DNA from 4 places in the Paenibacillus sp. F411 genome. Region 1 is predicted to be linked to each of the others. Evidence: riboswitches for the same ligand, from Rfam matches in the RefSeq annotation. Region 1 holds a riboswitch; each other region holds the start of a gene.
The links. Region 1 has a riboswitch for cyclic di-AMP ahead of JJQ72_RS18950 (C40 family peptidase). Riboswitches for the same ligand answer to the same signal wherever they lie in the genome.
Positions count from the first base shown of each region.

Region 2: another riboswitch for cyclic di-AMP. It lies ahead of JJQ72_RS09870 (C40 family peptidase); the one in region 1 lies ahead of JJQ72_RS18950 (C40 family peptidase).
Region 3: another riboswitch for cyclic di-AMP. It lies ahead of JJQ72_RS18295 (ubiquitin-like domain-containing protein); the one in region 1 lies ahead of JJQ72_RS18950 (C40 family peptidase).
Region 4: another riboswitch for cyclic di-AMP. It lies ahead of JJQ72_RS07685 (TrkH family potassium uptake protein); the one in region 1 lies ahead of JJQ72_RS18950 (C40 family peptidase).

Region 1 covers NZ_JAGFIP010000024.1:15,770-23,742, forward strand. The annotation lists gene JJQ72_RS18930 (hypothetical protein) at 43-336, shown strand; gene JJQ72_RS18935 (4a-hydroxytetrahydrobiopterin dehydratase) at 380-685, shown strand; gene JJQ72_RS18940 (c-type cytochrome) at 778-1,137, opposite strand; gene JJQ72_RS18945 (GNAT family N-acetyltransferase) at 1,282-1,770, opposite strand; gene JJQ72_RS18950 (C40 family peptidase) at 2,033-2,506, opposite strand; cyclic di-AMP (ydaO/yuaA leader) riboswitch at 2,510-2,649, opposite strand; gene JJQ72_RS18955 (hypothetical protein) at 2,883-3,704, opposite strand; gene JJQ72_RS18960 (M1 family metallopeptidase) at 3,715-5,703, opposite strand; gene JJQ72_RS18965 (YwhD family protein) at 5,860-6,366, shown strand; gene JJQ72_RS18970 (copper amine oxidase N-terminal domain-containing protein) at 6,420-7,598, opposite strand; gene mscL (large-conductance mechanosensitive channel protein MscL) at 7,760-7,973, opposite strand, start outside.
Region 2 covers NZ_JAGFIP010000007.1:156,968-164,940, reverse strand. The annotation lists gene JJQ72_RS09885 (LacI family DNA-binding transcriptional regulator) at 1-1,025, shown strand, start outside; gene JJQ72_RS09880 (hypothetical protein) at 1,048-1,575, opposite strand; gene JJQ72_RS09875 (2Fe-2S iron-sulfur cluster-binding protein) at 1,636-2,028, opposite strand; gene JJQ72_RS09870 (C40 family peptidase) at 2,119-2,595, opposite strand; cyclic di-AMP (ydaO/yuaA leader) riboswitch at 2,600-2,733, opposite strand; gene JJQ72_RS09865 (four-helix bundle copper-binding protein) at 2,908-3,246, opposite strand; gene JJQ72_RS09860 (PQQ-dependent sugar dehydrogenase) at 3,328-4,476, opposite strand; gene JJQ72_RS09855 (UDP-N-acetylmuramoyl-L-alanyl-D-glutamate--2,6-diaminopimelate ligase) at 4,540-6,018, opposite strand; gene JJQ72_RS09850 (LutC/YkgG family protein) at 6,208-6,966, opposite strand; gene JJQ72_RS09845 (LutB/LldF family L-lactate oxidation iron-sulfur protein) at 6,993-7,973, opposite strand, start outside.
Region 3 covers NZ_JAGFIP010000022.1:8,429-16,401, forward strand. The annotation lists gene JJQ72_RS18270 (tRNA1(Val) (adenine(37)-N6)-methyltransferase) at 1-375, shown strand, start outside; gene rsmI (16S rRNA (cytidine(1402)-2'-O)-methyltransferase) at 372-1,259, shown strand; gene JJQ72_RS18280 (AbrB/MazE/SpoVT family DNA-binding domain-containing protein) at 1,460-1,714, opposite strand; gene JJQ72_RS18285 (HD domain-containing protein) at 2,042-3,325, shown strand; gene JJQ72_RS18290 (TatD family hydrolase) at 3,425-4,189, shown strand; cyclic di-AMP (ydaO/yuaA leader) riboswitch at 4,396-4,614, shown strand; gene JJQ72_RS18295 (ubiquitin-like domain-containing protein) at 4,891-6,120, shown strand; gene rnmV (ribonuclease M5) at 6,224-6,772, shown strand; gene rsmA (16S rRNA (adenine(1518)-N(6)/adenine(1519)-N(6))-dimethyltransferase RsmA) at 6,772-7,659, shown strand; gene yabG (sporulation peptidase YabG) at 7,772-7,973, shown strand, end outside.
Region 4 covers NZ_JAGFIP010000005.1:166,965-174,937, reverse strand. The annotation lists gene trxA (thioredoxin) at 1-82, shown strand, start outside; gene uvrC (excinuclease ABC subunit UvrC) at 181-2,271, shown strand; gene JJQ72_RS07690 (CPBP family intramembrane glutamic endopeptidase) at 2,421-4,079, opposite strand; cyclic di-AMP (ydaO/yuaA leader) riboswitch at 4,394-4,538, shown strand; gene JJQ72_RS07685 (TrkH family potassium uptake protein) at 4,619-5,959, shown strand; gene JJQ72_RS07680 (potassium channel family protein) at 5,974-6,639, shown strand; gene JJQ72_RS07675 (LysR family transcriptional regulator) at 6,753-7,673, opposite strand; gene JJQ72_RS07670 (succinate dehydrogenase cytochrome b558 subunit) at 7,930-7,973, shown strand, end outside.

The DNA.
Region 1 (7,973 bases):
ACTAAGTGCATGATGAGGGCTTATCAAAGGAGTGAACAGTCAATGGGTGTGAAGCATGGTAGAGATTACGGTGAGATTCTTGCTGACTTTACGGTAGCGGTCGGACGCATTCCGGACAGCTATGTTTTTTTTGAAATGGATCTGAGCGATTGGGAGCATTTGAACACGACCGAGCAGAATGAGGTCCATGAGGCCTTGGCAGAGGATTTATTTTATGCGCTGGGTACGGAGCCGGTAATCCCGGTAGGAAGCGGAGTCGTTATCCACGATCCGAAGCAGCATCGCATCAATGTACTGATTGGTGAGGAAGAGCTGGATGTGGTCTCGCTAATCTGAGGAGAGCTTGCTGGAATAGGAATTACGGGGGAGGAAGATAAGCATGCTGTACACACAGCAGGAGGTAGAAGCCCATCTGGAGAAGCTGGAGGGATGGGAGCTGGAGCAGGGGCGGTGGATTATAAGAAAATATACGTTCCCTTCCTTTATGAAAGGCATTGCCTTTGTGGATGAGGTAGCAGCGATCTCGGAGGCGTTTGACCACCATCCTTATATCACCATTGATTTCAAGACGGTTACGCTGCGGCTGACCTCCTGGAATGAGGGTGGTATTACCGCACTCGATATTAAAGAGGCACAACAGTTTAACGAGGTATACGAGAAAAGAAGGTCCGCAGAGAACGGATAACGAGGGTCCATGGGGAAGATCCAATCACCACCTATACATTAAAAAAACACGCTTGGGTCTGCATGAGACCAAGCGTGTTTCGTGTGAAGCTATTATTTCTTCTCGGCGAGGTACATCGCCACATTAGCAATTTCCTCTTCCGACAGCGAATCCTTGAAAGCAGGCATGCCTGGTGGGCGGCCTTTAGAAATCACAGTGAAGAGGGCTTCAGCATCCAGCTTAGCGCCTACCTGATTCAGAGCTGGGCCTGCACCGCCTTGAAGCTGGTCTCCGTGACAGGTAATACAGCTGCTCTTCAGTACGGCTTCAGCGTCTGCTGCAACCATAGTAACCTCCGGCATGGTCGGCTTCGCTTCTTCTGCAGCCTCTTCTTTACCTGGAAGCGTGAACAACAATACAAGAGCCAACGCGCATGAGAAGAAGAAAATGCCGCTCATGATCCATTTCTGCATCGTCAAATCGTCCTTTCCTATGTATGTGCATGTATTCCTATTATAGACGATCCTGTCGGGACAGCAAAGCAGTTGTGACAAAAAAAGCACAGACATGCTCATCTGAAAGCTATAATATCACAGAATCGTGACAAAATGCAGTCTTTAGCTCGGCACATATTCCATACAATAAAACTCGGCCATCCCGGAAGGCGTAAGCTTCTCATAAGAATCCGTAATGCCAAAGCCGGCCTTGCGGTAGGTGCGGATCGCGCGCTCGTTCCAGGCCAGAACCTCCAGATCTAAGGGGCCGCTTGGATAACGGCGCTTGGCCTCGTCCACAATGGCCTCCACAAATCGCTTACCCATTCCATGTCCGCACCAATCAGGGCGCATCCCGAGACCGATGCGAATGACCCGGTCCAAGGGAAATAGCTGTGCGAACCCCCATAGTCTGTCCTGCTCATCCACTACAGAAAGATACTGCTCCTCCCGAATGAGGGGATCGCCGAATTCCACGCCAAGCTGAACCATTTGCTCCCACGGGAGCCAGCCATAAATATTGTAGGGCTCTGGATAACGCCAGCTGCATACGTCGATTGCATGCTCAAAGGTCATGGGAACTGCTCGAAATAAAGGGTATGAGTCAATCATGGGAGGCACCTCACGGCAAAGGGTTGTTTACGCTTTGAGAATATATAACATATTATTTTCCAAAATGTGTTTCATACTCAGGGATACGGGTATTAAAGCAGTAAGACGCACGAGAAGATAAAAAGTTGTGGCTTTTACATATTTTTTTGTAAAATGAAAAACCTTTTGCCTTCTTCCTGCGTTATAGAAGTATAGCACAAACAAAAGCCCCGAAGAGATGTTGGCGCATCTGCTTCGAGGCAAGTCAATGACATGAATTGGATTAGTTGTAATTCACGGCGACGGCCTTGTACTTGCTCTCACTCATGACCCGCTTGGCTCCGACATAACGCTTGGCGAAATAGCTGGAGTTGAGGCTGGTAATAGTGACTCCTTCGGAGCTGGAGGAATGAGCAAACTTGCCGTTGCCTACATAAATCCCAACGTGGGAAACACCGCGGCCTGTCGTATTGAAGAATACGAGATCACCGGCCTTCAGGCTGCTCTTGGACACAGAGGTCCCCACCTTATATTGAGCGGAAGAAACACGCGGTAAGGTGACACCGAGCTTCTTGAACACATAACTTGTAAATCCGGAACAATCAAAGCCTTTCGTCGTTGTTCCACCCATCTTGTAGCTTACGCCCATGACCGGCTTAATCGTGCTGGTAAGCTTTGAATCTGCGAAAGCGCTTCCGGCAGTAATGCTGAGCGCGAGCGCTAAACCAAGTGAGACTGCAGCCAACTTCTTCTTCACGTGAAAAGCTCCTTCCAAGCCTGCGAGGTTAGCTTAAGGGTTCGGTTGAGAAGGTTAACCTATGACCCCTCTGTTACAAGGTCAATTCACCCAGGACGGATCCCCCGTTTTCCTTACATTCGGAAATTCGGCTTTCTGAAAAATGTTAAAGTATTGGACTCAACGACAATATGGCTAGGTACATAAATGATGACATCAAGATGACAAATTTGTTACTATCACTTTCGTTATTTTAGCAGAGTATTTACATTTTGGCAAACAAAGGAACGATATTTAATAAAAAAAGAAACGGATGTCCCGGGAAACAGCAAAAAGGAGCTGTCGCCACAAGATTCAATCTTGTCGGCAGCTCCTTTTTTAGTGGACCGATAATTCTTTATTTTGTAGATGATGATTTAAATACGTGATACTGTGAGGCCATTCCCCACACCTGAAAAAGGCTCTTCAGGAAATAGGAAGCCTGCTGCAGCAATAGGCCGATCAGGCCCGACCACCATAAGGACATCCCGCCGATCAGTAACGAGGACAGCAGGGCCAGGCCGCCAATGAGCAGGGAGAGCGGAAGCGCGCTGCCGAGGCGGCGCAGGAACAAGAGCAGGGCTGCGGGAGTTCCTGTGCCGGACGTATATCCAAACTGCATGTACAGCAAAGCCAGACGGATGATCCATACATACAGAAGCCATCCCAGCACCCAGAGTCCCGGCTGCAGCAGCGCCTGCGGATGACGGGCTGCTTCAATGAAGGAAGGCAGGGCCTCCGGAAGTAACCAATACAAGGGCAGACCCAGCAGGATCAGCTCCAGGATATAGAACAGCGTCAAGGGCTTCCACAGCTTCCGCATGCCTTGAAAAAGAAACAGCCCCCGCTCCCCCTCGGCTTCCCGGTGAAGATGATACATCATTCCGGCCCGAATGCAGGGAGTCAGCAGAATATGCACAGCCGCAAGGAGAATCAGCATCCATACAGCACCGGGAAGCAGGCCGCCGCGGGTCAATGCCAGCTCTCCTTCAAAAAAATAAAGCAGTCTGCTCAGCTCATGCGGAGCGGGATCGGGGTATCGCAGCAGCAGCGGCACGACGATGGAGGAAATGAGGCGATACAGGCAGTACCCCCAGAGCAGCCGATATACAAACAGCAGAATGATGACATAAAACTGATCCTTCACACTTCCCCATCCTAAACCCGCGTATGTTCTCATATAATCCCCCCTACCATGACAGCGCTCCGTACAGCGTCTCGATCAGCTTGGTGACGCTCAGGTTCCAGCGTGTCACCTGCTTGGCCTCCATGCCGGCCTTTAAATAGTTGTTCACATGCTTGTTCTCAAGCACCATCGTGTAGTCGGGATCAGCCATCGCCCAGATCAGCGGGGAGGAGGAGGTCACCTTGAAGCGTGCAGCCTCGCCGCTGCCGTCCCACACCCGGCGGATCGTTTCTCCATTCTCAAAAGCGAACGTCACGGGCACCTGGTGAACCGGTCCTCCCCGGCTGCTCAGCGTCACTGTGGTCGTATAGGAAGGATGGTCTGCTGTACCGGTGGAGGCCCCCTCAATACTTTCCACGGCAACATCCATCATCTGTGCGCCATACACATAGTGGTCGAAATAGCTCTGCCATGATGATTCGGTGATCTGCTCTACAACCTGCTGGAAGTCCGCTGTAGTGGGATGCTTGAAGCGATATTTTTGGGCATAGGCTTTCATGATCCTCTCCATCGTCTTCGCACCGACATGCCGCTGAATGTCCTGAAGCACCAGCTTGCCACGGGTATACACGTTTTGGGCATAATGCTGGTGGGAGCCGTATTTCCATGCCTCCTGCGTCAGGGAGGAGGGCTTGGCAATGGACGCAGCCTGGGCTGCCGTGTTCGGAGTGAGGCCGTATTCCAGCTCCATCACCTTTTCCTCCGCGTAAGAAGTGAAGGCTTCATCGAGCCAGGCTTCTTCAAATTCATTGCTGGCTATCATGCCGTAGAAATACTGGTGGCCGATCTCATGAATGACTGTGCGCTCCAGCTCATAGCCAGGGGAATCATCCTTGGCCCCGAAGGCTGTGATGAGTGTCGGGTACTCCATGCCGCCGGCGCCATTGCCCTCTTCGGGAGGCACGACAATGGACAGAGTGGAGTATGGATACGTCCCGTACCACTTGCTGTAGGATTTCAGAGCCGCTTTGGCTGCATCGAAATAGCGGTCCTTCAGATGCTTGTGCAGCGGATCAAGATACAGCTTAATCTTGACTCCCGGCACCCCGGGTGCTGAAAAAGCTTCTTCGGCAGCGATAAAATCAGGGGATGCCGCCCAGGCGAAATCGTGGACATCATCGGCATAAAACTGATATATTTTTTCGCCGTCCGATGTGACTGCGGATTTGGTCGGGAAGCCGGTCGCGGCGACGATATAATGCTCCGGTACACGGATGCGTACGCTGTAGATGCCGAAATCGGCATAAAATTCAGAATTTCCGTGATACTGATGAAGGTTCCAGCCCTCCTCAGAGGCTCCCCGCGTTCCTGCTGGCTCATAGACACTGAGCTTCGGAAACCACTGCCCGGCCATTGTGAAATCCCCCGCGCTTCCCATTCGCGCGAATATTTTAGGCAGCTCCACTTGAAATCCAAGATGCAGGGTGATGCTCTCCCCGCCTTTTACCGGCCGGGGCAGGCGAAGCTTGACCAGCGTCTGATCGTTGATATTGCCGTCATCCGGCTGTACGTACTGAAGCCGGTGCAGCAGTGAGAGTCCGTCTGTCGTCTTGACCTCGGTAATGCTCATCGAGCCGAAGCCGTCCTGTGGCATGGTATCCGAACGGAGACGTCCGCCGGATTCCTTCATAAAGGTTGTATCTTTGGAAGCAAATGCATTGGGATAGAGGTGAAAATAAAGCTCGGTGACGGCTTTTTTTCCCGGATGAGTCCAGGTCAGGGTCTGTGTTCCGGTCAACTGGTTCTCTTCCGGCGTCAGGCGCACATCCATGTGATACTCCACCAGCCGGTTGCTGAGGGCAGGGGCCGGCAGATCGGGCTGCACCTTGGGCGGGGACAGCGGCGCTTTGACGGCAGACGGTGCTGTCCCGGATTCCGGACCGAAAGCGGGGTCGGCCGTACCGCTGAACCGGGCAATGAGCAGGAATGCTCCTGCCAGCATGACGAGCGCGAGCATGGATGAGAGAAAGACCTGGATACGTGGTGGGACCATTTCAATAACCTCCCGTTGACAAGCATGTACAGCATGTATATGTTTGCAATGGGATGATTATTAGTTAAAATAAAATTAATTACGGACAGGGCCTATGACAGCCTTGCAGCCTAAAGACAGTGTTCTTCACTGTACCTACAGGAGGGTTAAAGAAGCATGGACAATCAGGAGCCGCAGGGCAAGAAGCAGATTGCCTTGAACATCATAAACAGTAAGAGCAAGCATAAAGGATTCGGAGCAGGGTCGATTGACCTTAATAGTGTGTCGCCGGTCATTATTGACCGCGGGGAAGCCAAGATCGAGATCGGGGCCATGCACGCCAAGAGCAAGGTGGAGCGGGGCATTAAATTTTTTACGGACCGGGAAGAGGTGCCTAACGGACGCCAGGTGTGGATTGTATGGGTCGCTGTAGACCGGACGCCGGAAGGACAGCACTACGGCGGCATGACCGCCTGCGAGATGCTGATTGACGAGGAGAACAAGCGCGGCTGGAAAATTCTCGCCGAGCATGTGAACAGGCTGGATGCTTCGCTGAAGCGCAAAGTGATGCTCGAAGGCTTGGGAAGTCAGGAGAAGCAGGCCCTGAAGCAGCTGCTTATTGAGAAGAATCAAGAGTGGTGGGATGCTACACCGGAGTATGTGAAGCAGGCTCTCGAGGAATAACAGCAAGACGCCGGGGTGATGGATGCCCGGCGTCTTTTGGTATGGTCATACGTTTAGAAAGGTAGCTTGTACGTAAACGTGCCGCTCTCTTTCAGAAGGAATGTGCTGTAATTCCATTGAAAGGTCAGGGTTCCGTTACGATACCCGGTATAGGCCAAGCCATCGCCATCAAAATCGGATTCATTTGTTGGATAGGTCTGAATGACCTCGATCGCTTGATCACTGAGCAGCTCAGGGTAGAGCAGCTTGGCTTCCCCGGTCACAGGATGAATAAGATACAGGACGGCTTCCTTTAAAGGACGAACCAGCAGAAACTTCTCTTCGATGACTTCCACCGAGAAATCCCCCGAAAGGCCGGTGCTTTGAGCCAAATCGTAGGTCTTGACCGTTTTGCCTGTCGGGTGTACGATCTCTAGCTTGCTGCCGTCCATCATGGGAATATGTCCTTTAAAGCCCCCGACATTCGGTAAAATGGGTCGTCCACTGAAATTTCCATAATAGGTACTGCTTTCCTTGACGGTCTGACCTTGATAAACAAGCACCCGATGGCGTGTTTCATGAATATGCGGCTCGCCGTAAGCATTCAGGAGATCCAGGACGTAGCTGTCCTTGTTCACTTTACGGACTGACAGATCCAGCAGGTCCGGGTGCCGCAGGGTGATGCTTCCGGCGGGAGACATGGCTTTTCCTTGGCTGCCCAGGAGCAGCTTGCCACTCTCCTTGTCCAGCCAGAAGATCATATTACCGGTTTGGGCAGCGACATAACGCGGGGCTTGGGCGGTGAGCTTGACGCTCGTGCCGCCGCTCCACTGGACGTTAGCCCCGAAGTAGCGGGATAGCAGGGAAGCAGGAACGTAGGTAACTCCCTTTTTTACAATTACGGCGCCGTCCAGCTTTACAACCTGCCCTGTCGCGTTCACAGCGCTGGAACGGCCGGGTGTCAGTGTCAGGGACTGCTTTGGTCCCAGCGCCAGCACGTTCTTTTTATCATTCGACGGCGTGACCAGGAGATCTAGTGACGCGGACAGCTCTTTTAAAGGTACATATACCTGGCCGTTCAGCTTGAACGGCGAATGCTCCAGTCGCAGCTGGAATGGTGATGGGCTGGTCTCTGAGGCAGCAGCCGCGGCATGCGTGTTCAAGCCCGTCAGCGTAGAAGGTGCAGGAGTGAACCCGATCGAGAGGGCCAGCACGGCTGCGCCGGCGATCTTGCTTGCTTTTGGAATATTCATGGCAGGAGGCCTCCATTCAAATAAAATGGTCATATAGTTGGCATTATTAACATAGACGTCCTGAAAGTGGAAAAAGTTTCACGATATCTCATACAAGCCTGCAGAATCCTACTGCTGGCCATAGCAAAGGGGTACCCGACATGCCGAGTACCCCTGCTTCTTTATGGACGGATCTGCTGCTCTTTAAGGATATCGCGGATTTCGGCCAGCAGCAGCTCCTCCTTGGATGGCTCTGGCGGTGCAGGAGGCTTCGCTTCCTCTTCCTCCTCTTTGCGTTTCAGCATGCTCAGTCCTTTAATGAACATAAAGATGGAGAACGCCACGATGACGAAATCCAGCACGGTCTGTAAAAAAGCTCCGTATTTCAGCTCCACG
Region 2 (7,973 bases), on a different contig from region 1:
TGGCCGACCAGCTTGGCCTGTCCAAATATGCCGTTTCCAGAGCATTGAGCGGTAAGTCAGGCGTCAGTGAAGCGACACGCAGCCGGGTGCTGGAGCTAGCCAGAGCATCAGGCTATCGCACTTCAATAGCTATGGCTAAGCCTGACAACCAGGAATCGCCGGATGACAACCGGGAGGCTTCCTTCGTGCTGATCTGCATGAAGCAGCAGAACCGCGGCGAGCCGAATTACTGGGAGCGGGTTCTGTCAGGCATGCTTGCAGCCTGTGAGGAGCGAGGATGGCTGCATGCAATCGTATCTCCGCCGCAGGAGCTGTCGCCTGCAGACGTTCCGGCAGAGCAGCTCATTGCCCCTCATGTCCATTGGGATCAATGCATTGGCATCATTGTTATGGGGGCTTTTCCATATCCGCTGCTGCAGCGAATGGCAGATATCCAGCTTCCCTTAGTCCTTGTGGATCATCAGGAGCCGCTGCTGCAGTGTGATACGGTTCGCCATGACGATGTGAATGCCGGATCCACAGCTTCTACGTTTCTCCAGTCACAGCATTGTCGGCGTATTGGCTTCATTACCGACGATGGACGCTCGGCGAGCTTTTTGCAGCGAAGGATCGGTGTTCAATTAGGTGTGGGTGGTGACTTTTTGCAGCAAGGCACGACTCTGCTGGAATGGCAGGTGCCCTACGAAAGAGGTCATTGGGGAGATGAAGTGCTGAAATCTCTGGAGCAGATCCCGGAGGACGAGCGTCCTGACGGATGGATTGGGGCGAACGATGATATCGCGCTGGAGTGGATGGAGACTTTGCAAAAACACGGCTACTCCATTCCGGAGGACTGCCGGGTCATCGGCATAGATAATGTGTGGGGGGCTTCACTCTCCGCTCCGCCACTTACAACGATTCAGCTGAGCAAGGAAGAGCTGGGTGCCCGGGCCATTGAAGCGCTGGAACGGCGCCTGCATCGCCCGGGGGCACCGGTGGAAACGATCATGCTTTCTACCCGGCTAATTCCGCGGAAATCGGCCTAACGATCACTTTTGGCAGTAGATATTATAAAGTGATCCTGCTCCATCGGCTGTCATACTGCTGCAGCCGAGGATGAAGTGAAGCGGGCTCCTCCAGAAGCAGCAAGCGAATCTTGACAATCCACTCCTGAAACACATGATAAGAGGCGAAGGCATTGGCTGTTTCTCCAGACACCAGCAGAAAATACGGAGCTGGATTCTTCTCGGTCAGGTGGCGGAGGGCGGCTTCGATCGGGACGTATTTTTTCCGTTTGCCTTCCCAGGCGTCCAGCTCGATATCACCTACGCTTTGCTCCTGAATCCAGTCCTGTAATGCGTTTTCTCTTTTATAAAAGGAGGTCCCCTCCCGTTTATACATTCGTTTCATCGTCTGTTCATGGAGTGGATAAAGCACGAGCCGCTGAAATGCCTGCTCGCTCTTCACCTGTACCGCTTGAGACAGCCCTTGCTCTCTGCCGATTTCTTCAAAAGGATCATAATAGATCAGTGTGCCTTTGGTTGTCTCCACAGGGGGGACATATCCATAGGGCACCTTTTGCAGGTTTCGAGTCATACACATTCCCTCCTAACCGTTATACAAGATAGCATGCGGCATCTGGCGCTCTCCTTATTCCTAGAAATAAGGCGTGTGCCGAATCGTCATATCTCCGGGCTGCTTCACCTTGGCTTGGCAGCCTAACCGGTAGCCTTCCTCCAGCTCCTCCGGATCGAGCCGAGCCTCCTCAGCCTCGTTCGGAGAGGAGAGCAGCTCCTCTCCTTCCAGTATGATGCAGCGGCATCGCGCACAGGTTCCACGTTTGCAAAAGGAGCTCCATTCAACCTGATGCATCTCCGCGATCTGAAGAACGGTCTCCCCGATGATCGGCTCTACCGACCTCTGCACACCGGATTTAATGAGAAGCAGGGTGCGCTCTTCATCCCGCTCCGTTGTGATCACGAGCTCCGGCTCAGGGTTAGAAACGGGCTTACGGCGTTGATTCAGATATGACTTCAGTCGCTTGAGCATGGAATCACCCCCTCCTTCATATCTCCATGATACACAAAAAGCCTGCGAAGTTCATCGCAGGCCCCTGATTCCAATCATAATACCTCTTGCTTAGCTGATTTCGCCCACCATCTGGATGTAATCCTTCTGGTCGATCACCCGGCGTGCAGTCACGTACTTGCTGTCATAGTAAGACTCGCTCAGCTTGCTGATTCTTACACCTTTACTGGTGGAAGCATGCGCAAATTGACCGTTACCAATGTAGACTCCGGCATGAGATACGCCTCTGCCCGACGTATTGAAGAATACCAGATCACCAAGCCTTAAATCATCACGCTCTACCTTCACACCTACGGTAGCCTGGGCTGCGGAGGTACGTGGCAGGTCTACATTATACTTGCTGAATATGTACAAAATGAATCCGGAGCAGTCAAATCCACTTACGGTCGTGCCGCCCCACTTATAAGGGGTTCCGACAAGCTTAGTCACTTCAGCTTGAAGCTTCGGCCCCTGATCTGCGAATGCCGTAACCGCACCCGATGAAAAGATTAAAGCAGAACCTAATACAGACAATAGCAGCTTCTTCAAAAGATAGTGCTCCCTTCGGTGCCTACGGAGTTAGCTAAGGGTTCGGTTAAGGGTCCCCTATATTCCCTCTCAAACAAGAATAATTCACCCGGCAGTGGTTCCCCCGTTTTCTATATCGAAATTCGGCATATTAATGAATTTTTTGTAACTCTCTCCCTTAATGTAGTACATCACAGGACAAGCTGTCAATCATTTTTGTAACTAATTTGTCATGGGTTGCAGTGAGGGCTTGGAGCATGACAAAAACAGCCCCAAACACATTCATTAGGAAGTGTTCAGGGCTGTTTATAGGACTTCATAATAGCGTATTAGTTAGGCCGCCATCTCCCGGCAGGCCTTGGCACATGAGAAGCAGGCCTCCGCACATTGACGGCAGTGCTCATGCTCGTGCTTGCTGCACTCGTTTCCGCAAGCCTCGCACATTTCAGCACAGGCCTCACAAATTTGCTTCATATAGCTGCTATTCATCGACATTGCTTGAGCTGCAAAAGCGCAGAGCTCTGCACATTCGCGATCCATTCGGATACATTCCTTCATCATTTGCAGGTCTTCTTCCTCCAGGCAGGCACTGTAGCAGCGATTGCATGCCTGCATGCAGCGCAGGCACTCGTCAATACATTGCTGAAGCTTTTCAGGTGATATGGTTGACATAAGATGTGCTCCTTTCCTGTAAAAGATTTATTCTGCCCTGGACAGGTCTCCTTTATCATTAAACAGCTCCTGCATATTTAATCATTTCTGCTCTTGCTTTGGCTGAAGCAGCAGCAGGCGGTCATCTCCTGGAGATGGTGTCCCGCGTCCGTCAGTATTGTTCGTAATGAGGTAGACTCCATCCTCACTCATCTGTACATCGCGAATTCTGCCGACACCGTCCAGCACAGTGTTCAGCTTCTTCTTTTCAAGATCAAAGCGGTATAATGCTTCTCCCCTCAGACCCGCAATCAGAAGCATATCCTCTTGTTCATAAAGAGTTCCCGAAGGGGCAATGGCTTCCTCGCCGGTATGAAGCAAAGGAGGCACCATCCCTTCCTGCTGCTCATCCCCGATGTTATCCGGCCAGCCATAATTACTGCCCGGCTCAATGCTGTTTATCTCATCATGCCCGCCAACACGGCCGCTGGGACCATGCTCGGAATTGAACATGCGCCCTGCCGCATCCCAGGCAAGACCTTGAGAATTGCGGTGTCCGTAGGAATACACATAGGAGTTCGGAAAAGGATTGTCTTCCGGAATCGAGCCATCCGGGTTCATACGTAATATTTTGCCGCCCAGGCTCTCGACATTCTGTGCCATCTCTCCTTCACCTGCATCCCCGGTAGTCAAATACAGCTTCTTATCGGGCCCCCATTTCATGCGTCCGCCATTATGCACATTAGAGCCCGGGATGTCCTCAATGAACGCCTCGACCTCCTGCCAAGCCTCTTCCTCCTGTCGAATGAGTATGACGCGATTCTTCATTTCGCCGCCTTCCTCGTACGTGTGATAAGCGTAAGCTAATCGGCTGCTAGCAAAGTCCGGGGCCAGCACAAGGCCCAATAGCCCTCCTTCACCCTGCGCCTTAACAGGCTGCTTCGTATCCACCGGAAGACGCTCCCGATGACCATCCTTCAGCGATACAATCTGTCCTTCCCGTTCACTGATGTAAATATCCTTCCCGGAGATCGCAATGGACCATGGAATCTGCAATTCTTCTGCGACTACGCTGTACGTGTACGACCCGTCGGAGCTTTCCTGCTCACTATTCTGCTTCGGCGCTTGGCTGCCGGAAGAATGCTGATCCACAGGGGCTTCCTGGTCCCCGGATGACTCATCCTGTACTGGACTGGATGAGCACGAGAACAATAACGCCGCGGACAGTAACCATATCCAGGATTTTTTCATGTGCTGAACCTCCTCTGTTTCGATAAATAAAAATACTGCCGGATTTCCGGCAGTATTTAACATTTACACCCGCACCATATGAGACTGGACAATGTCGGCATCACTCATCTGCTGCAACCCGTCAGAAGTGTAGAGGAATTTCTCGTGTCCACGCCCGGTAATCAGAATCCGATCGCCTGCATTCGCCGAATGAATGGCTTGAAGAATCGCATCCTGACGGTTCGCGACAAATTCACTCTTAGACAAATGCTGCTCCGACAGCCCCTGCCTCATATCGAGAAAGATATCTTCAATCTGCTCTGAGTATACATTGTCTGACGTAAATACAACACCATCTGCCAAATCAGCCGCAATACCGGCCATGATGGGACGCTTTAATCGGTCTCTTTCACCTCGACAGCCCATGACGCAAATAATTTTGCCTGAAGTGCACTCTCGAGCCGTTAGCAGCGCAGCCTTCAGCCCTTCCGGATTGTGGGCATAATCTATGGTGATATTAAAGTCTTGGCCCGTCGATACATCCTCAAATCTTCCGGATATCCCTGTAAAGGATTGCAGCCCTCGGGTAATCTCATCCCAGGACAGCCCTTCGCATGAACAGATCGCAGCCGCTGCAAGAGCATTGTACACATTATGAAGTCCTGGAACCTTCAATACTACAGGGTACTGATCCCCCGTGTAGGTCTGAATTGTGAACCTGGTGCCTTGCTCGGCTCTTTCGACCTGAATGCCGCGGAGATGACAGTCTTCACCGAGGCCATAAGTAACCACCTGTGCGGCCGTTCTTTTGGCATAGTATGCGGATGCAGCATCGTCTCCGTTCAGCACCGCGGTTTTCTGCATATCGTCTACGCTATTGCCAAGTCTTGAGAACAGCAGCTCCTTAGAGCCTCGATACTCGTCCATATGATGATGATAGTCCAGATGATCGTGGGCGAGATTTGTAAATGCAGCGGTTTGAAAACCACAGCCCAGCACTCTCCCCATATCCAGACCATGAGAGGATACCTCTACGACCGCGTACTCGGCACCGGCATTCGCAATCGTTCTTAAGAATTTCTGAAGTCGCAATGGATCCGGCGTTGTGTTCACGGCTTCTTCCTGAATGTCTTTATAGGTCATACTCAAGGTGCCAACACTACCCGCATTGCGACCGGATGCATTGAGGAGATGCTCCACCATATGGGCGGTGGTTGTTTTGCCGTTCGTCCCGGTAATGCCGATCAGGCGAAGTCCACAGGATGGATTGTCATAAAAAGCATTGGCGATGATCGGCAGCGCACGCCGGGTGTCAGGCACGATGACGAGACTCACTTCCGGTGGTACACCGGGAATGAAGCGCTCCGCCATAATGGCTGCCGCTCCGTTGCGGATGGCCTCCTCCGCGTACTGATGTCCGTCCTGCTGAAAACCGGTAATGCAAATAAACATGCCGCCCGGCTCTATTTTTCGTGAATCGATCTCAATCTGGCTGATATCCATCTCAAGGTCCCCAGTTATGCGCTTTAGCTTCAGCTGATCAATCATACGTGATAATTTCATGGCGTAACCTCACTAGGAACTAGGATGATGGTCTTTGTATGTTTACCCTATTTCGGACCTGCCTATACCCGGCAGCCGGCCTGCAGGTTCACAACAAGAAAAGAGCATATCTGGTCATTACCCAAAAAATCGCTCTTTGCACCTAAAAATGCGGCACGATGAATATATCGGTATAATTGAAGCAACTGTTTACCACAGATCAACGAGCAGGGCATACACAATGCCTGGACCATGAACACCAATAGTGAGATCGTTCTCAATGTCTGCCGACCGGCTTGGCCCGGATATGAAATGAATACCTGCCGGAAGTTTCTCTCGTCCCGCACGGTCCAGCTCCGCAAGAACTTCGCCCAGCCTGGTCACGAGCCGGCTTACAGGGATAATCGCAATTAACACTGCGGGCAGCAAACTGACGGATCGACCCTGGTGCGCCGAGGATTTAGTAACGAGCGAGCCTGTATAGGCTACGGCATGATCGGCTTCGATTACCCCAATCTCAGCCCGCGCCGCATGCTCGATCCCATTGATGTCCCCTTCGTCATTCCAGACTGTAACCTGTGCATGCTGCAGCTGCTGTGCGAGCCTTAACCGATCAAGACCAGGCTGATGATGCATTAATATGCGGGTAGCCTTCATTTCTTCTGCAAGGCCTACGATGAAATTCGCAGCTTCCGCCGAGGTTGCTAGATGTACAGCCTGTCCGCCTGCAGCCTGAAAATTGGCTGTAAATTGCTGCAGCTGTTCTTCCGTGGTCCATTGAAAGGAGTTCCAGAATTCAGGTGCTCCGCGAAAGGGCTGCTCCGGCTTGGATTGAATACGCGGTCTGTTCAGTCTGGCTGCAATGCCTTCCATAAATGACTTCTGTTTCAGAAGAGAGGCAGCCTGAAGCTCGGCTAGCCAAGCTTCTCGGGAATTCGGACTCCCGGCACCAGATTGATCGGCATTCACATTGTGCGAGCTGGATCGATTCTGCTTCAAGACTCATCACCTCCGCGCTGCCGCTTCTTCAGCTCTGAAGCAAGTCTTTGCTCCAGCTCTTGCGGCATGTTCTGATGCTCTGACTCTAGCTCCTGCTTCAGATTGGGCCACTGCTGCCTGAACGATTGGTCCGGAATCGCCGGCGTGACACGGTATGTGTTCCACCCTTTCAATGGCCCCGCTTGAATAGTTATCTCACCTGAGCGTACCACCAGCTTCTGCCCGACCCGTCCCAGCCGGACTGCAGCACGGTAGCGCCTGGAATTGTTCATGACGGCGGCAAAGCCCTTCATTCCGATCGCCTCCAGCTTGCTGCCACGTCCCGCCTCTACCTTGCGCCTTCGTAAATAGACAAGCATGTCATGCAATGGAATCTTGACAGGACAAGCCTCGTAGCAGGCACCGCAGAGACTGGACGCATTCGCAATATCATCCCACTCTGCGACGTTTTTTTTCAGTGCAGGGGTCAGAACCGCTCCGATGGGGCCGCTGTAAGTGCCTCCATAAGCATGACCACCAATCTGGCGATACACCGGACATGCATTCAGGCAGGCGCCGCAGCGGATACAATTCAGCAGCTCCTGAAATTCCGGATCTCCGAGCTGCAGAGAGCGGCCATTATCCAGAATAATAATATGCATTTCATCCGGTCCATCTCCATCTTCTGCGCGTCTAGGACCTGTAATTCCTGACATGTAAACCGTCAGCTTCTGCCCGGTCGCGGATCTGGGCAGCAGCGTAGCCATGACTTCAAGATCATTCCAGGAAGGAATGATCCGCTCCATTCCCATGAGGGTGATCTGAGTCTTCGGAACCGTAGTTACCATACGCGCATTGCCTTCATTCTCAAACAGCACAATGGAACCGGTCTCGGCGATGGCAAAATTACATCCTGTCATGCCAATATCAGCCTCAAGAAACCTTTCCCGCAGCTTGCTCCGGACAAATCCGGCCAGAATGGAGGTTTCAGGGGGAAG
Region 3 (7,973 bases), on a different contig from region 1:
ATGCCGCTTAACGGCAGTGATAGAAAGCTGAATGAGCATCAGGCGATTGCCCGCCATGAAATCCACTGTACGCTGGAAGAGGTCATTCAGGCCGCATCCCGGCTGCTGCGCTCCGGCGGAAAGCTGGCTATGGTGCACAAGCCTCACCGGCTCGCAGAAATTATGGTGCTGCTGCATCAATACCGGCTGGAGCCCAAGATCATCCGGTTCGTGCATCCCCGAGCAGGTGTGGAGGCCAATATGGTCCTGATCGAATGTCTCCGGGACGGAAAGCCAGAGGTCCGGCTGCAGCCGCCGCTCCTTGTTTATGATGAACAGGGTGTGTATTGTCCGGAGCTGCTGGAAATCTATTACGGAAAAGAGGAAACCTCATGAGCATCAGCTCCCAGAGCAGCTTTCAGTCGCCAGCCTCCGAAGGCGGCCCTGGCGCACTATATCTGGTTGCCACACCGATTGGCAATCTGGAGGATATGACATACCGCGCCGTGCGTACCCTTTCAGAATGCGATATTATCGCAGCCGAGGATACGCGGCAGACCCGCAAGCTGCTGACGCATTTTGACATTCAGCCGAAGCAGCTGTTTAGCTATCACGAGCATAATAAAGGGGCGAGCGGTCCTGAGATTATCAGGTATATAATAGAAGGAAAAAATGCAGCCATCGTCAGCGATGCCGGCCTGCCGGCCATTTCCGACCCCGGAAGCGATCTGGTTCGGCTCGCTATAGCAGAAGGTATTCCCGTCATTCCGGTTCCCGGAGCGAACGCGGCCCTTTCTGCGCTGATTGCCTCGGGGCTCTCAACGGAGCGGTTCACGTTCATCGGTTTTCTCCCCCGAGAGAAGAAGGATGCGGTGGCTCTGCTCCAGTCTCTTCCGGCATCTGCAGGCTCACTGCTGTTCTATGAGTCTCCTCACCGGATCAAGAAGACGCTCTCCTTCATGCAGGAAGCGCTCGGTCATCGCCGAGCGGTCCTGGCCCGGGAGCTGACGAAGCGGTATGAGGAATTTACCCGCGGCACGCTCCAGGAGTGCATGGAGTGGCTGGAGGAGCATCCCCCGATCGGAGAATACTGCGTGGTTTTGGAGGGAGGCAGCCAAGAGGAGGAGCAGAAGGAGCGGGACTCCTGGTGGCAGAGCATGTCTATAGAAGATCATGTGGCGCATTACGAAGAGACCGGTCTGAGCCGGAAGGATGCCATGAAGAAAGTCGCATCCGACCGGGGAGTGTCCAAGCGGGACATTTATAATGCGCTGCTATAGCCTTTATATTGATGGAAAGCGGCAGGAGCTGAAGCGTTCGGGAACACCGAGCGCTTCGCAAAGCTGCTGTATCGGGCGTGAGCACACAAAAAAGAACCCTCCGGCGCCATAAGCGCTGGAAGGCCATAAAGGAGATATATAAAGGTTAGAATTAATGCAAGCAGCATGACTTATTCTATGGATTCTATCTCAAATAGAAATTAGTTGGCTACCGGTGACGGAATCTCAGATACACACTCATGGCAGACGATCTTGCCCTTGAAGTAGGTTACGTTCTCGGCATTGCCACAGAAAATGCAGGCTGGCTCGTATTTCTTCAGCATAATGCGCTCGCCGTCTACATAGATCTCCAATGCGTCCTTCTCACCAATGCCCAGCGTACGGCGAAGCTCAATCGGAATAACTACCCGTCCTAGCTCGTCTACCTTTCTTACAATACCTGTTGATTTCATCATAACTGATTCATGCCCCTCTCGCTATAATTTAAAAAAGTCATTATTCGACATAGTTCTATCTTTTATGTTATTTATAGTACCAACGATTCCCAAAACAGTCAACCTGTTTATTTGAGAATATCACACCTATTAACAAAATTATAGTGAGAAAAGCTTTATATGATCACAAAAAGTTCAAAAACATGTTATTTTTTTGGGAATCTTCAGATTTGTCGATTTGGAAGTCGCCATTTTACGTAATTCGACATTATTCTACATTATGCGTCAAAAGTAGTGAAAGCTCAACATTCAGTCCATCACATTGATCTTGAGAAGGAGAGGATATGCATGAGACGTTCCATTTCGGAAGAGAAGGTATTCAAGGACCCCGTTCATAACTATATTCATGTCCAGGACGATTTGATTTGGCGGCTGATTAACACGCCGGAGTTCCAGCGGCTGCGCCGGATTCGGCAGCTAGGCACCTCCTTTCTGACCTTTCACGGGGCGGAGCATAGCCGATTCTCCCACTCCTTGGGTGTCTATGAAATTACGAGAAAGATTATTTCTCAATTTGAACGGGGCAGCTATCCGGATTGGCCAAAAGAAGAGCGGCTGGTTGCCTTGTGTGCTGCGCTCCTGCATGATTTGGGCCATGGTCCTTTTTCACATTCTATAGAAGAAGCCTTTCATATGAATCATGAGGATTGGACCTGCAGAATCCTGACAGAGGATACCTGTGTCAATGAGGTGCTGACCAGCCATGATCCGGATTTCCCTCGCAAGGTCGCTGCTGTCATTCAGAAGAGCTATGACAAGCCCATTGTCAGTAATCTGGTCACGAGCCCGTTGGATGCAGATCGCATGGATTATTTGCTTCGGGATGCGTACTATACGGGTGTTAACTATGGCACGATTGATTCCGATCGGATTCTCAGGCTGCTTCGGCCCTATAAGGATCGGGTGGTGGTTAAGCAGTCCGGCATGCATGCGGTCGAGGATTATTTGATGTCACGTTACCAGATGTACTGGCAGGTCTATTTTCATCCTGTGACGAGAAGCTCCGAAATTATATTACGGCAAATATTCCGCCGGGCGAAGGAGCTGTTCCGGGATCGATATCCTTTTCAATTCATGGTAGAGCCGCTGCCGGCTTTGTTTGAGGGCAATCCTGATGTCAATCAGTATTTGCGCCTTGATGAAGCGCTTATACAGACCGCTTTTCTGCAATGGACCTATGAAAAGGACGAGCTGCTCCGGGATCTTTGCTGCCGCTTTATGCACCGCCGATTGTATAAATATGTAGAAATCGATCATATCGACAAAGAGACGATCGACGAGCTTCGCCACGCCTTTCAGGAAGCGGGATTGAATCCGGAGTATGACCTGGAGGTTGATTTTCCGACCGATCTGCCCTATGATGAATTTCCTTCAGGCTCTACAGCAAGCCATAAGCAGATTTTACTGCTGGACCGGTTTGATCAGCTGCGGGAAATCTCCGAGGTATCAGACATTGTGCGCTCCATCAGCGGCATTCACCGCGGACGCTCCCATCTATACTATCCGGAGGACAAGCTGAGAACGGTGTGGGACATATTGCCCGCTGACGTCACCGGTCTGCTTGCACGGTAGTGCACAGGGAACCTGTGGCTGCTCATGTCCATCAAGCTGGAATGATGGATAAAAAGGTCAAGCTGATTTATTTTCGACAGGAAGGGAGCTTTACACGTTATGTTATTCGACACTCATACCCATTTGGATTCTGCAGCCTTTGATGAGGACCGTGAAGCCGTCATTCAGCGGGCAGTAGACCAGGGAATTACGCGTATGATCAACATTGGCTTCAATCGTGAGACCATCCCGACGACGATGCAGCTCGCGGAAAAATATGATTTTATATATGCAGCCGTAGGCTGGCATCCGGTAGACGCCATTGCGATGAAGGAGGAGGACCTGGAGTGGATTGCTTCTCTGACCGCTCACCGGAAGGTTGTAGCCATTGGCGAAATTGGACTGGACTACCATTGGGACACGTCTCCCAAAGAGATACAGCATAAGGTGTTCCGGCAGCAGATTCAGCTGGCGAAGGAGCTGAATCTGCCCATCGTGATTCATAATCGGGATGCGCATGAGGATGTCCTGCGAATTCTGAAGGAGGAAAAAGCGTCGGAGGTGGGCGGCGTCATGCACTCCTTCTCCGGCAGCTGGGAAACGGCCAAGCAGTGCCTGCATATGGGCTTTCATATTTCCTTCGGCGGACCCACTACGTTCAAAAATGCCAAACAGCCTAAAGAGGTGCTGACACAGGTGCCGCTGGACCGCCTTTTACTGGAAACCGATGCGCCATATTTGACACCGCACCCGTTCCGGGGAAAAAGAAATGAGTCCTCTTACGTGAAGTATGTGGCAGAGCAAGCCGCTGAATTGAAGGGGTTGTCTCTGGAAGAAATTAGTGAGATTACAACCCGAAATGGTCTGGAACGATTTGGGATTTGATGAAATCGGGAGCAAAAGCGGTGAAAAAGCGAGCATTTGCGATGAATTAAGATTTTATCATCAAAAATGGTCCGATTATTACAATAATTTAACTATTTATCAGAAAAAATGTGGTTGAACGTTGCTTTACAACCTGCATGTAAAGAGAGTATCATCTTTTCAGTACTTATGAAGCGCTGGTTTGACACCAGCAGCATATTCATTTACAAACCGTCTCGCTTAATCTCCAGATCATGGAGAACGGGGGAACCGATACAGGGTCAACGAGCAACCATACATAAGGGCTGTGAGCACTGTATTTGATTTCAATTCGGGTCTTTGGGGTGAATTTGAGGGCAGCCGCCATGAGCGGTTGACTCGAGATAGGGCGTCTCTCTTACGTCCGAACCCGACAGCTAACCCCGTAAGCGTAAATAAGAGAGGCAACGGTCGTGCATCCTTTCCAAGACTACAGCTGGAAAAGCCACGAGAAGAGTCTCTAATACTCTTTTTCGGGCTTTTTTTATATTCAGAATATTGGAGAGAGCGCCATCATACCCTGGGATACACAAGGGGGGTGGCAGAACACATGCACGAATAGACGGGGCGTAACGCAGGGTGCACATCTATAGCGGGGCACTCTGTGAGACAAATTTGCTATAGTCGCGTCATATACACTCATGCATGATCTAGAGGGCGGGGCTATGAAGGAGGATGAAGCAGTGGGCGTTTTACAACCAGAACAGACCCATGATTCACAATCATCCAGCATGTCATACGCATTACGATGGAAGCATGATTTTCTGCGTCAACTGATGCTGGCGGCCTTTGGTACCATCACCATTACGCTGCTCGTACTGCTGATTATACACAACCAGTCGGGCAAAGAAATTCACCTGGTGGTCGATGGACGGGTGACCACGGTGGAAACGAATGAGGCCATGCTGCAAAATGTGCTGGAAGAGCATTCGATCTCGCTGAAGCCGCAGGATGAAATATCCATGCCGCTAAACGGAAGTCTTCAGGATGGAGACCGGATCGTCATTCAGCGTGCGGTTCCTATTACAGTCACCGCAGACGGCAATACGCAAACGGTATTTACAACCCAGGACACTGTACAGAACGTGCTAAACAAAGCCGGCATTACCGTCCAGGATGAAGATAAAGTAACTCCTGCACTGGACAGCAAGCTGTCCGAGGCTTCCGACATTCGCGTTGTTCGCGTAAGTAAGCAGCAGGTACAAGAAGAAGAGGTCCGCGAATACCGGGTCATCAAGACGTCAGACCCTTCGCTTCTGAAGGGCGATAACCGGGTGGTTCAAGCGGGAGAGCCTGGATTGATCATTCACCATATTGAGAAGGTGTATGAAGATGGACAGCTGGTTTCCAAACAAGTGGTGTCCAAGGAAGTCGAACGCAAGACGATGGATAAAGTGATCGCGGTCGGCACGAAGAAGCCGCCGGAGCCGGTGAAGGAAGAGCCGGTCGTTCAGGCTGTAAAGCCAACGACTGTAGCCAAGACGACGACTAAGACCTCGGCGAAGACGCCTGCCGTTCAGCCAAAGGCCGCCGTTCAGTCGAGCTCAAGCTCAGAGAGTAAGCAGAACAACGTCGTTTCTAAAGCCGGTATTGATTTTGAATATAAGAAGGTCCTGAAGAATGTATCCATGACGGCGTACTCCTCGGAGCAGCCGGGCATCGGTACGAAGACCGCTTCCGGTACGCGTGTTACGGAAGGCCGCACCATCGCTGTAGATCCTAACGTCATTCCGATTGGCTGGTGGGTTTATATTGAGGGCATTGGCTTCCGCCGTGCCGAAGATACAGGCGGTGCGATCAAGGGCAACAAGATTGACGTGTATTACGACTCGCTGCGTGCAGCACTGAATTTCGGACGCAAGAACGGGCATACCGTGTATGTCATTGGACCCGTCAAGCCGGAATCGAACTAATGTTTTACTTTTCCATGAGAAATAGGCTACTATTTATGTAATATAATGAGATGCTAAGAAGAGGATATGATCCTCTTCTTTTTTTTGGAAGGACGAATGAAGCATGATCAAGGAAGTTATTGTGGTGGAGGGCCGGGATGATACGGTCGCGGTGAAGCGTGCTGTAGAGGCCGATACGATAGAGACGGGAGGCTCTGCGGTGAACCGCGCGGTCATTGCCAAGGTGAAGCTTGCGCAGGAGCGGCGAGGTGTCATTATTCTGACAGATCCCGACCATGCGGGAGAGCGGATTCGCAAAATCATCGATGCCAAGGTGCCGGGCTGCAAGCACGCGTTTATTCCGGAGGCTGATGCGACCCGCAAGGGCGATATCGGTGTCGAGAATGCATCTGTTGAGGCGATCCGGCACGCCCTCTCTCGCGTGCATACAGCGTTCGATAAAGCGGACAGCCTGATCTCCATGGAGGAGGTTATTGAGGCGGGGCTGCTGCTGCATCCAGATGCGGCGGCAAGACGCATGCAGATCGGCAATCAGCTTGGTATCGGCTATTGCAATGGCAAGCAGCTGCTGAAGCGGCTGGCCATGTTTCAAATTACACCGGAGGAATTTCAGGCAGCGGCTGCTACGCTTGAAGACGGAGGGAAGCATTAATGGGAACTGAAGATATATCAACACCGAAACGAACGAAGGAGATCATTGCCCGGCACGGTTTTTCATTTAAAAAAAGCCTCGGCCAGAATTTCCTGATTGACCAGAATATTTTGCACAATATCGTGAAGGCTGCTGATCTGACCAAGGAGAAGGGAGCTTTGGAAATCGGCCCGGGCATCGGTGCACTGACCGAGAAGCTCGCTCAGCAGGCCGGTACGGTCACCGCAGTGGAGATTGACCAGCGCTTGATCCCCATCCTGGAGGAGGTGCTGGAGCCGTATCCCAACGTGTCTGTGGAGCATGGCGACGTGCTCAAGGTGAATATGAAGGAGCTGTTTGCAAGGCGCTTTGACGGGGTATCCAAGGTGAGCGTCGTTGCCAACCTTCCGTATTATGTGACGACCCCGATTATGATGAAGCTGCTGGAGGAGAAGCTCCCCTTGGAGAATATTGTGGTCATGATCCAGAAGGAGGTTGCGCAGCGCATGGCGGCCTCCCCGGGCAGTAAGGATTATGGCAGCCTGAGCATTGCGGTGCAGTATTATGCAGAGCCGCGGCTGGTCTGCACGGTGCCGCACACCGTCTTTATTCCGCAGCCGAACGTAGAGTCGGCGGTCATCCGCCTTCAGGTTCGGGATCAGCCTGCTGTTGCGGTGAAGAATGAGCAGCACTTTTTCGAGGTGATCCAGGCCTCCTTCGCCCAGCGCAGAAAGACGATTGCGAACAATCTGAAGAGCAAATATTTCCCGAAGGATGGGCGGGAGCAGCTGGAAGGTCTGCTGCAGGAGGCCGGGATTGAGCCGACCCGCCGCGGAGAGACGCTAAGTATGGAGGAGTATGCACGGCTCAGTGATGTGCTGCTGGAAGCCGGGATTGGGCTTTCTTAAATACCTGCAAGACGCTGCAAATAAACCGGGGAGATGCTCCCCGGTTTATTTGTGCTTGGCGCGAACCTTTCCCGGCCTGCGCCCATAGGATGAAGTCAGGGGGGATGCTGAAATGAATTTAGGAGACCTGGTCGTCCGCAGGTCGTATGGCGGGGATGTGACGTTCCGGATCGAGTCGGTACGTCCCAACGCAGCGGTGATCAAGGGAACAGATTTCCGGCTGCTGGCGGATGCACCCCTGAGCGATCTGGTGCCTGCTGCGCGGCCTGCGGTCAGCGAGCGCACCAAGCAGGCTCAAATTAAAGCGAAGGAAT
Region 4 (7,973 bases), on a different contig from region 1:
TAAAGACGGCCAGCCTGTCGATAAAGTAGTAGGGCTCAACTCCAAGGAAGCTCTGAAAGGCATTATCGCGAAGCACCAATAAGCATAACGCTGAGACTTGCAAGCACTCATACAGCGCCTTCGGTATTGATTTGCCGGAGGCGCTTTGTGTGATTTCCCCCCTTGGAGAGGAGGAGAAGGATGGAGGACTTTGCGCGTAGGCTTCAGGAACAGGAGAAGGCCATGGAGAAGATTCGCAACAAGCTCGCGCTGCTGCCTGACCAGTCAGGCTGCTATCTGATGAAGAACGGAGAAGGCACCATTATTTATGTGGGCAAGGCGAAGGTTCTCAAGAACCGGGTCCGTTCGTATTTCACCGGCAGTCATGACGGCAAGACCCAGCGGCTCGTTTCGGAGATCCGTGACTTTGAATACATTGTGACGAGCAGCAACATGGAGGCTCTGATTCTGGAGTGCAACCTGATCAAGACGCATCAGCCGCGTTACAACGTTCTGCTTAAGGACGACAAGACCTATCCTTATCTAAAAATAACTCACGAACCGCACCCCCGCCTCATTGTGACGCGGAAGGTGCTTAAAGATAAAGCAAAATATTTCGGCCCTTATCCGAATGCCTATGCGGCCCATGAAACGAAGAAGCTGCTGGACCGGATGTATCCGCTCCGCAAATGTGACGTCATGCCAAAGGACGTATGCCTCTATTACCATATGGGCCAGTGCATGGCGCCCTGTGTGAAGGACATTCCGCAGCAGGCTTATGAGGATATTACGAACGACATTCGCGGCTTTCTGAGCGGCGGGCATGAGGAAGTGAAGAAGGAGCTTCAGCGGAAGATGCAGGAGGCTGCTGAGGAGCTGTACTTCGAGCGGGCCAAAGAGCTTCGGGATCAGATTATGCATATTGATGCCATCATGGAGAAGCAGAAAATTACGACCGCAGATACCCGGGACCGGGACGTGTTCGGCTATTGGACAGACAAGGGCTGGATGTGTGTGCAGATTTTTTATATGCGCCAGGGCAAAATGGTTCAGCGCAACACGTCGGCTTTCCCGTATTACGGCGAAGCCTACAGTGATTTCCTGTCCTTCGTAGCCCAGTATTACAGCGACAATCCGGCGCTGCCGCAAGAGATTCTGCTTCCTTATCCCGTGGAGGCCTCGGAGCAGGCTGGAGGAGAGCCTTCCGAAGGCGGGGAGGCGGCTGGCACAGCTGAAGCCTCTTCGGAGCAGCAGGCTGCAGCGTCTGTCAGTGCGGCGGCGCTGCAATCTATGGTTCCGGTTCCAAAGGAGCCGCTGGCGGCCGAAGCAGCATTAGAAGCGGAAGCAACGGAGAGTGAGGAGGACGCGCTGCAGGACAATCCGCTGCAGCAGCAGATCGCCCGTCCCGGTGCGGTGGAGCCCTCAGGAGCGGCTTTAGCACTGCAGCAGTGGATTGGTGTCAAGGTGTATGTGCCGCAGCGCGGCACGAAGCGTCAGATGGTTGGCATGGCGGTGGACAACGCCAAGGTCGCGCTGAACGAGAAATTCCGCTTGATTGAGCGGGATGAAGAGCGGACCACGATCGCTGCTGCCAATCTCGGTGAGGTCATCGGTATTGAGAAGCTGCACCGGATCGAAGCGTTTGATAACTCCAACATTCAGGGAGCAAATCCGGTCTCGGCGATGGTGGTATTCACTGATGGCAAGCCGGACAAAAAAGAGTACCGTAAATATAAGGTACGCTCCGTACAGGGGCCGGATGATTATGAGACGATGCGCGAGGTGATCCGGCGCCGCTATGAACGAGTGCTGAAGGAGAATCTTGCCATGCCGGATCTGATCGTTGTGGACGGTGGCAGAGGGCAGATCTCGGCAGCGTCTGACATTTTGCAGAACGAGCTGGGGCTCTTTATCCCGGTCTGTGGTCTGGTCAAGGATGCCAAGCATAAGACAGCTCAGCTGATGGTCGGTGACCCGCCGGAGCCAGTCTCGCTGCCGCGGGACAGCCAGGAGTTCTATCTCCTGCAGCGCATTCAGGATGAGGTGCACCGGTTCGCCATCTCATTTCACCGCGAGCAGCGGGGCAAGTCGATGGTCACCTCGAAGCTGGATGCCATTCCCGGCATTGGCGAGAAGCGGCGCAAGCTGCTGCTGAAGCATTTCGGCTCGGTGAAGAAGATCAAGGAAGCCAGTATTGAGGATTTCCGCCCGTTATCGATTGGCGACAAGTTGGCGAGGCAGATTCTGAAGGCGTTGAATGACGAGATGCAGACCGATGGCGGAAACGAATAGAGAGGATGAATTCGTCTCGCCAAAGCAAGATTAATAATAAAGACATGGAAGAGTCAGGGCGGTTAGCCCAGCTCCTCCATGTCTTTATTTGGATTGATTCAAAGAGACAGCCTCTTTTATAGTGTCATCGCAGTGCTGTATGAATCGCTTTATGCTGCGGGGCCGGGAAGGATCTTCGGACGATGGAAGACATGGATCAGATACCCCACGATGGCTGGCAGCAGCATGTAGAAGATGCCTGTGAGTATGTTCCCTGTTCCATTCATCATCGCCAGGCTGAAGCCCATCAGGATGCTGTTAAAGACGATGTGGGAGAACATGACCGCCAAATATCCATACCGCAGAAAGATAAAGCTGAACAGTAAACCGATAACGATGAGCTCGATCGGCCTTGATATGATTGGGAAAATAGGATACAGCGTATGCCCCAACGCCCAAATCAGGGACGAAATCAGACTTGCGGCCAGCGTGCTCCGGAATATCTTGGACAGCATCTTAATGCCAAACAGGCGGTATACGGTTTCTTCCATGATGCCGGCAAACCATGCCATCAGAGGGAACAGCCACGGATACAGCATATTGTAGGGAGATTGGCTGGCGTCAATGGTTGACCATGTGTTCAGTGTCAGCCCGAGAACGACAAAAATAATTGACTGCACGCCCATCAAGATAAATGCCCATACATAACCCAGCTTCATGCTCTGCAATACATAGCGGCCATAACCGGTCTCACGGACCTCGGGAAAAGGATTCAAGCCATCCTCTTTGAGCCACAGCCCTGTTCCCCCGGCAAGAGAGAAGTAGACCAGGGCCGAAAAGACTAGGGAGTAGCCGGCATAGAAGAGAAGCCGCCCGCCGATCATGGTCTCCGACATCCCTTGAGCTTCATAGGACGGCAGCATATTGTACACATTGAGCATTTGCGTTACAAACACGATGACTGCAAGCAGAACGCCTCGCTTCCAGGAGATGTACATCCGGGTTCTGACGCTGTAAATGACGGCCAGGATGCCCAGGAGAAGGGTGAACAGCCCGTAGCCCAGCAAGGTAAGCAGCACGGCAGCCATGGTCTGCTGATCGACATAAGCCAGATGAGATTCAGGAGCGGCAAAAGCCGGCTCGAAAGAACGAAGCTGTCCGTTCTCAAAAGTAAAGGCAAGCTGCAGCACCGCATCCCCGGCCTTAGCATCAGGGTCCCGGTAGATCAGCCCGGGCTCACGTTTGCCTGTGACCATCGTCAGCTGCTCGGGATCATAGCCTGCGCGCTGTACCCAAGGGGCAGCTAAAGCCTGCTTCTCCGCAAGCGTCAGCTCTCCTTCGAGCAGGAGCAGTAGCTGCCGCTGCGCCCGGCCCTCCTGCAGCATGGCGCCCTCATAGCCGGAGTCCTGCGAATCGTAGGTGAAGCCGGCAATTGCTCCGGTATGCATATTGACATCGACATGGATGGCATTGCTATTTCCTTGATCGAGAGTGACCCGGTACAGCTCATAAGGATATTTCTCCTTGAATTGTTCGTCATAGAGCTGCACCAGCTTCTCCTTCATCAGGTAGCCGTAAAGCTCAGAGCGCGCAGTATATGTCACTAAGGGCTCTTGGCTGCTGCCGGGACTCAGCGTCATCTGTTCGGTATAAAAGCGCTGTGCCGCCGCTGCTGCTTCGGATTTGTCGATGGGCTGGGGTGTTGACGCCCCGGAATATAGTGCAGGGTACACCTGCAGGGCGAGAAACAGTATACAGCCGGCCAAAGCCATCAGGAGCAAGGGCTTGAAATCTGGCCTAAGGACCAGCGGGGAGCCTGACCGATTCATGATGTCCCTCCTTTATTGCGAAATGGATTTTCAGTTTGATGACTCTGTTGAAGGCTTTGTTATTTAGAAGTATATAGGCTGGGATGCCGGGAGCACAAATAAGGGCGCATGGTCCAAGGAAGGAAACCTTCAAATAGCTTGAAAAAAACTGAAAACACGGGAAAGATTTCGAAAACCTCAGAAAAGGGGATGCTGTGATTCTGGAATATGGCTAATTTGAACCTTTTTACATGGATTTCCGTCAAAAACGGTTTTGGATATTCCCTGGCTGCATGCGTTATAATCACATCATGTCAGAACGTCATGACGATAATTGAATAGATCAGCCGAGTTTCGATAAGAAAACGGGGGAACCATGTAATTGGGGTGAATTTCGCTTTTTGCAGGAGAAGCGAATAGGGCAGCCTGTGATATGCCCGAATCCGTCAGCTAACCTCGTAGGCTGTGTGCACAGGGACCCAAACGCGATAAAAAGGCATTGGATTTCCAGTGTCTTTTTTATGTGCCATTTTTAAGAGGTGAGCAAAGTGAAACGGAAGTTGAAATGGAAGCTGAAATGGCTCCGCTTGTCCCCGCCGCAGTTTCTGGTTGCGGGCTTTAGTGCCATTATTTTGACGGGGGCTTTTCTGCTGATGCTTCCCATAGCCAGCGAAAGCGGGGAAGGGCTCGGATTTATGGATGCCTTGTTTACGGCCACCTCTGCAACCTGCGTTACGGGTCTTGTCGTTGTGGATACAGAAACGTTCTTCAGCACGTTTGGGGAAATCGTCATTATGTGTATGATACAAGTAGGCGGCCTGGGCTTTATGACGATGGCTACTTTGATTGCACTGGTTCTCAAGCGCCGAATCTCGCTCAAGGATCGGCTGATCCTGCAGGAGGCCATGAATCAGACCGCTATGGAAGGGATCGTGCGGCTGATCCGAAGAGTGCTGCTGTACTCCTTGTATATTGAAGGGGTGGCGGTAATCATTTATACGGCCAGATGGGCATTCGATATGCCCTTGGGCAAAGCGGCCTATTTTGCTGTTTTCCACGCGATCAGCCTGTTTAACAATGCGGGCTTTGATCTGTTCGGAGATTTCAGAAGCCTGACGGGTTATGTGAGTGATCCTTTTGTTAATCTTACGAGCCTATTTCTTATTATATCCGGCGGAATCGGTTTTATTGTAATGTCAGAAATCGTAGATTATAAAACCCGGCGGAAGCTGTCCCTGCACTCCAAGGTGGTGCTGTCCATGACGGGAGCGCTGATTGTGATCGGTACGGTCATTATATTTATATTTGAATTTACGAATGTCAAAACGCTGGGCGCACTGGGCTGGGACGGCAAGCTGTGGGGCTCCTTGTTCCAGTCCGTCACGCCGCGGACGGCAGGGGCCAACACCTTGAATATTCCGGATTTGCGCCAGGCCACTCAGTTTTTTATCATTATTCTTATGTTTATTGGAGCATCGCCGGGATCGGCGGGCGGGGGAATCAAGACGACGACCTTTACGATTATGATCGGTGCCGTCATTTCGATGATTCGCGGACGTGATGATATCGTGCTGTTCCGTCACCGGCTGGCGCAGGAGCGGATCTTTAAGGCACTGACGGTCTCTCTGCTGGCTCTGCTGTTTATTGTAGCAGTGGCTATGGTGCTGTCTACAACGGAGGATGCGAGCTTTTTGGCGATTCTGTTTGAAACGGCCTCGGCATTTTCTACGGTAGGATTGTCCATGGGACTGACGCCCGAGCTGTCCCTGCTCGGCAAGGTACTGATTACGGTGACCATGTTTGCGGGCCGGGTCGGCCTGCTGACACTCGTATTCGCGCTCGGGCCGAAGAAGGGAAAAGAGCTGTACCGGTATCCGGAAGGCAAAATGATTATTGGATAAGGGGATAGAAGGACATGAAACCAAAACAGTTTGCGGTGATCGGCCTTGGTCGCTTCGGCGCCAGTCTGGCGCTGGAGCTGATGGACCTTGGCTATGAGGTGCTGGGCGTGGACCGGGACGAAGAGATTGTGGAGGATATGAGCGATCTGCTGACACATACCGTTGTTGCGGATGCTACGGATGAAGAGGTGCTGAAATCGCTAGGCATCCGAAACTTTGACTGCGGGATTGTGGCCATCGGCGATGATATCCAGACGAGCATCCTGACGGCAATTCAGCTCAAGGAGCTTGGTGTGAAGACGGTCGTAGCCAAAGCGATCTCGGTGCTGCACGGAAGGGCTCTGGATAAGCTGGGCGTGGATCGCGTGATTTTTCCGGAGCGGGATATGGGCATCCGGGTCGCGCATCAGCTCGTGACTCCCAATCTGGTGGACTATATGGAGCTGTCGAAGGATTATTTGCTGGTGGAGATGACCGTAACCGAATGCATGGACGGCAAAACGCTCAGCGAGCTGAACACCCGGACGCGATACGGAGTGAGCGTCGTGGCTCTCAATCAGCATAAGGGTATTATTGTGGCGCCGACGGCGATGGACGTCCTCAAGGCGGGAGATATAATGGTCGTCATCGGAACTAAGAATAATATTGACCGCTTTGAAGGTGAAGTCGTTAACACCTAAGGTGAAGCCTGCGGGCCAGGCCGGGCATGAAGCAGTGTGTGAAATAGGCAGGCGGGACAGAATACTCTGTCTCGCCTGCCTATTGTCGTTTCAGCAAGGAAAGCGGTGAAGCATTAGTTATCGGCTTGCCGCCGCTCTTCCGCGAGCTTGCGGAATAGTGCTTCGGTCTCTGCAATCCAGCGGCTGGCCGCGCTGCTGAGCTCGGAGGCTTCACCGTAGATAAGGCTGGTGGTGCGCCGGGTCTCGATGAGGACCGGAATGTGGATATCTACAAGTCCGTTGTCGGCCAGCAGCTGCGGCCGAAGGTATGACTTGGGAAGCAGTGCGGCGGCTTTGCAGGTGGGGAGGAGCCGGACAATTGCTTCAAAGGAATCAATCTCCATGCGGATGTCCGGCATAATGCCCCACCGATGAAACAGATCATCGGTCAGCTTGCGGTACCAGGTGCCGGTCGAGAAGATGATCATCGGCAGCCCCTGCAGCTGCTCGATGCCCACCTCGGGCGCATCAGCCAGCGGATGTCCCTCAGGCAGTACCAGCTCCAGGTGGTCGTCAAAGAGCGGGATGCAATTAAGGCCCGCCTGGGAGATGGAGGAAGCGACAATTCCCACATCGACCCGTTTGTCCCGCACGGAGGACACGATTTCATGCGTTTTGCCGGTAATGAGCTTGATCTCCGCCGAAGGATGGCGCTCCATGAAGGCGTTCACCAAGGGGGGCAGCGTTGTTTGAAGAGTCGTGAGGCTGGCTCCCAGGGTAATTGTGATCTGTTCTCCCTCGCGGTAGTGAGCCAGGGTCTGCATGAAGCGAAGCTGGTTCTGCCGCTGTTCAAGGGCGTAAGTGTACGCCAGCTGTCCGATGGAGGTCAGCTCCAGCCGCTTGCCGCGCCGGTTAAACAGCTGTACCCCCAGCTCGTCCTCCAGCTTGGCAATCTTGCGGGAGAGGGCGGGCTGGGACAGATTCAGCAGCTTGGAGGCTTTGTTCAAGCTGCTCTGTTCTACCACAACAGCAAATACATCCAGTTCATCGAACAAGGGTTTCACTTCCTTATAAATGGGTAACGTCTCGTTATGCGTGTATATTATAACGTTTAATAATTATATTGCAATTCCATTATAAGAAAAAAAGGAGTAACATAAAATGTGACACATGATGTTCGCAGTCTGCCCTGTTTTGTAGAATCATGTCACAAACAGATCGCATTATGCTGTATCATGAAAGATGGGTTACTACCTCACAGTGATTGGATTCATGAAAACGCTATACACAATGAAAGGGGAACGTCCACTGATGAAAGGGTATTATTCCAGAAAGCTGCATTCCTTGCTAGGGGT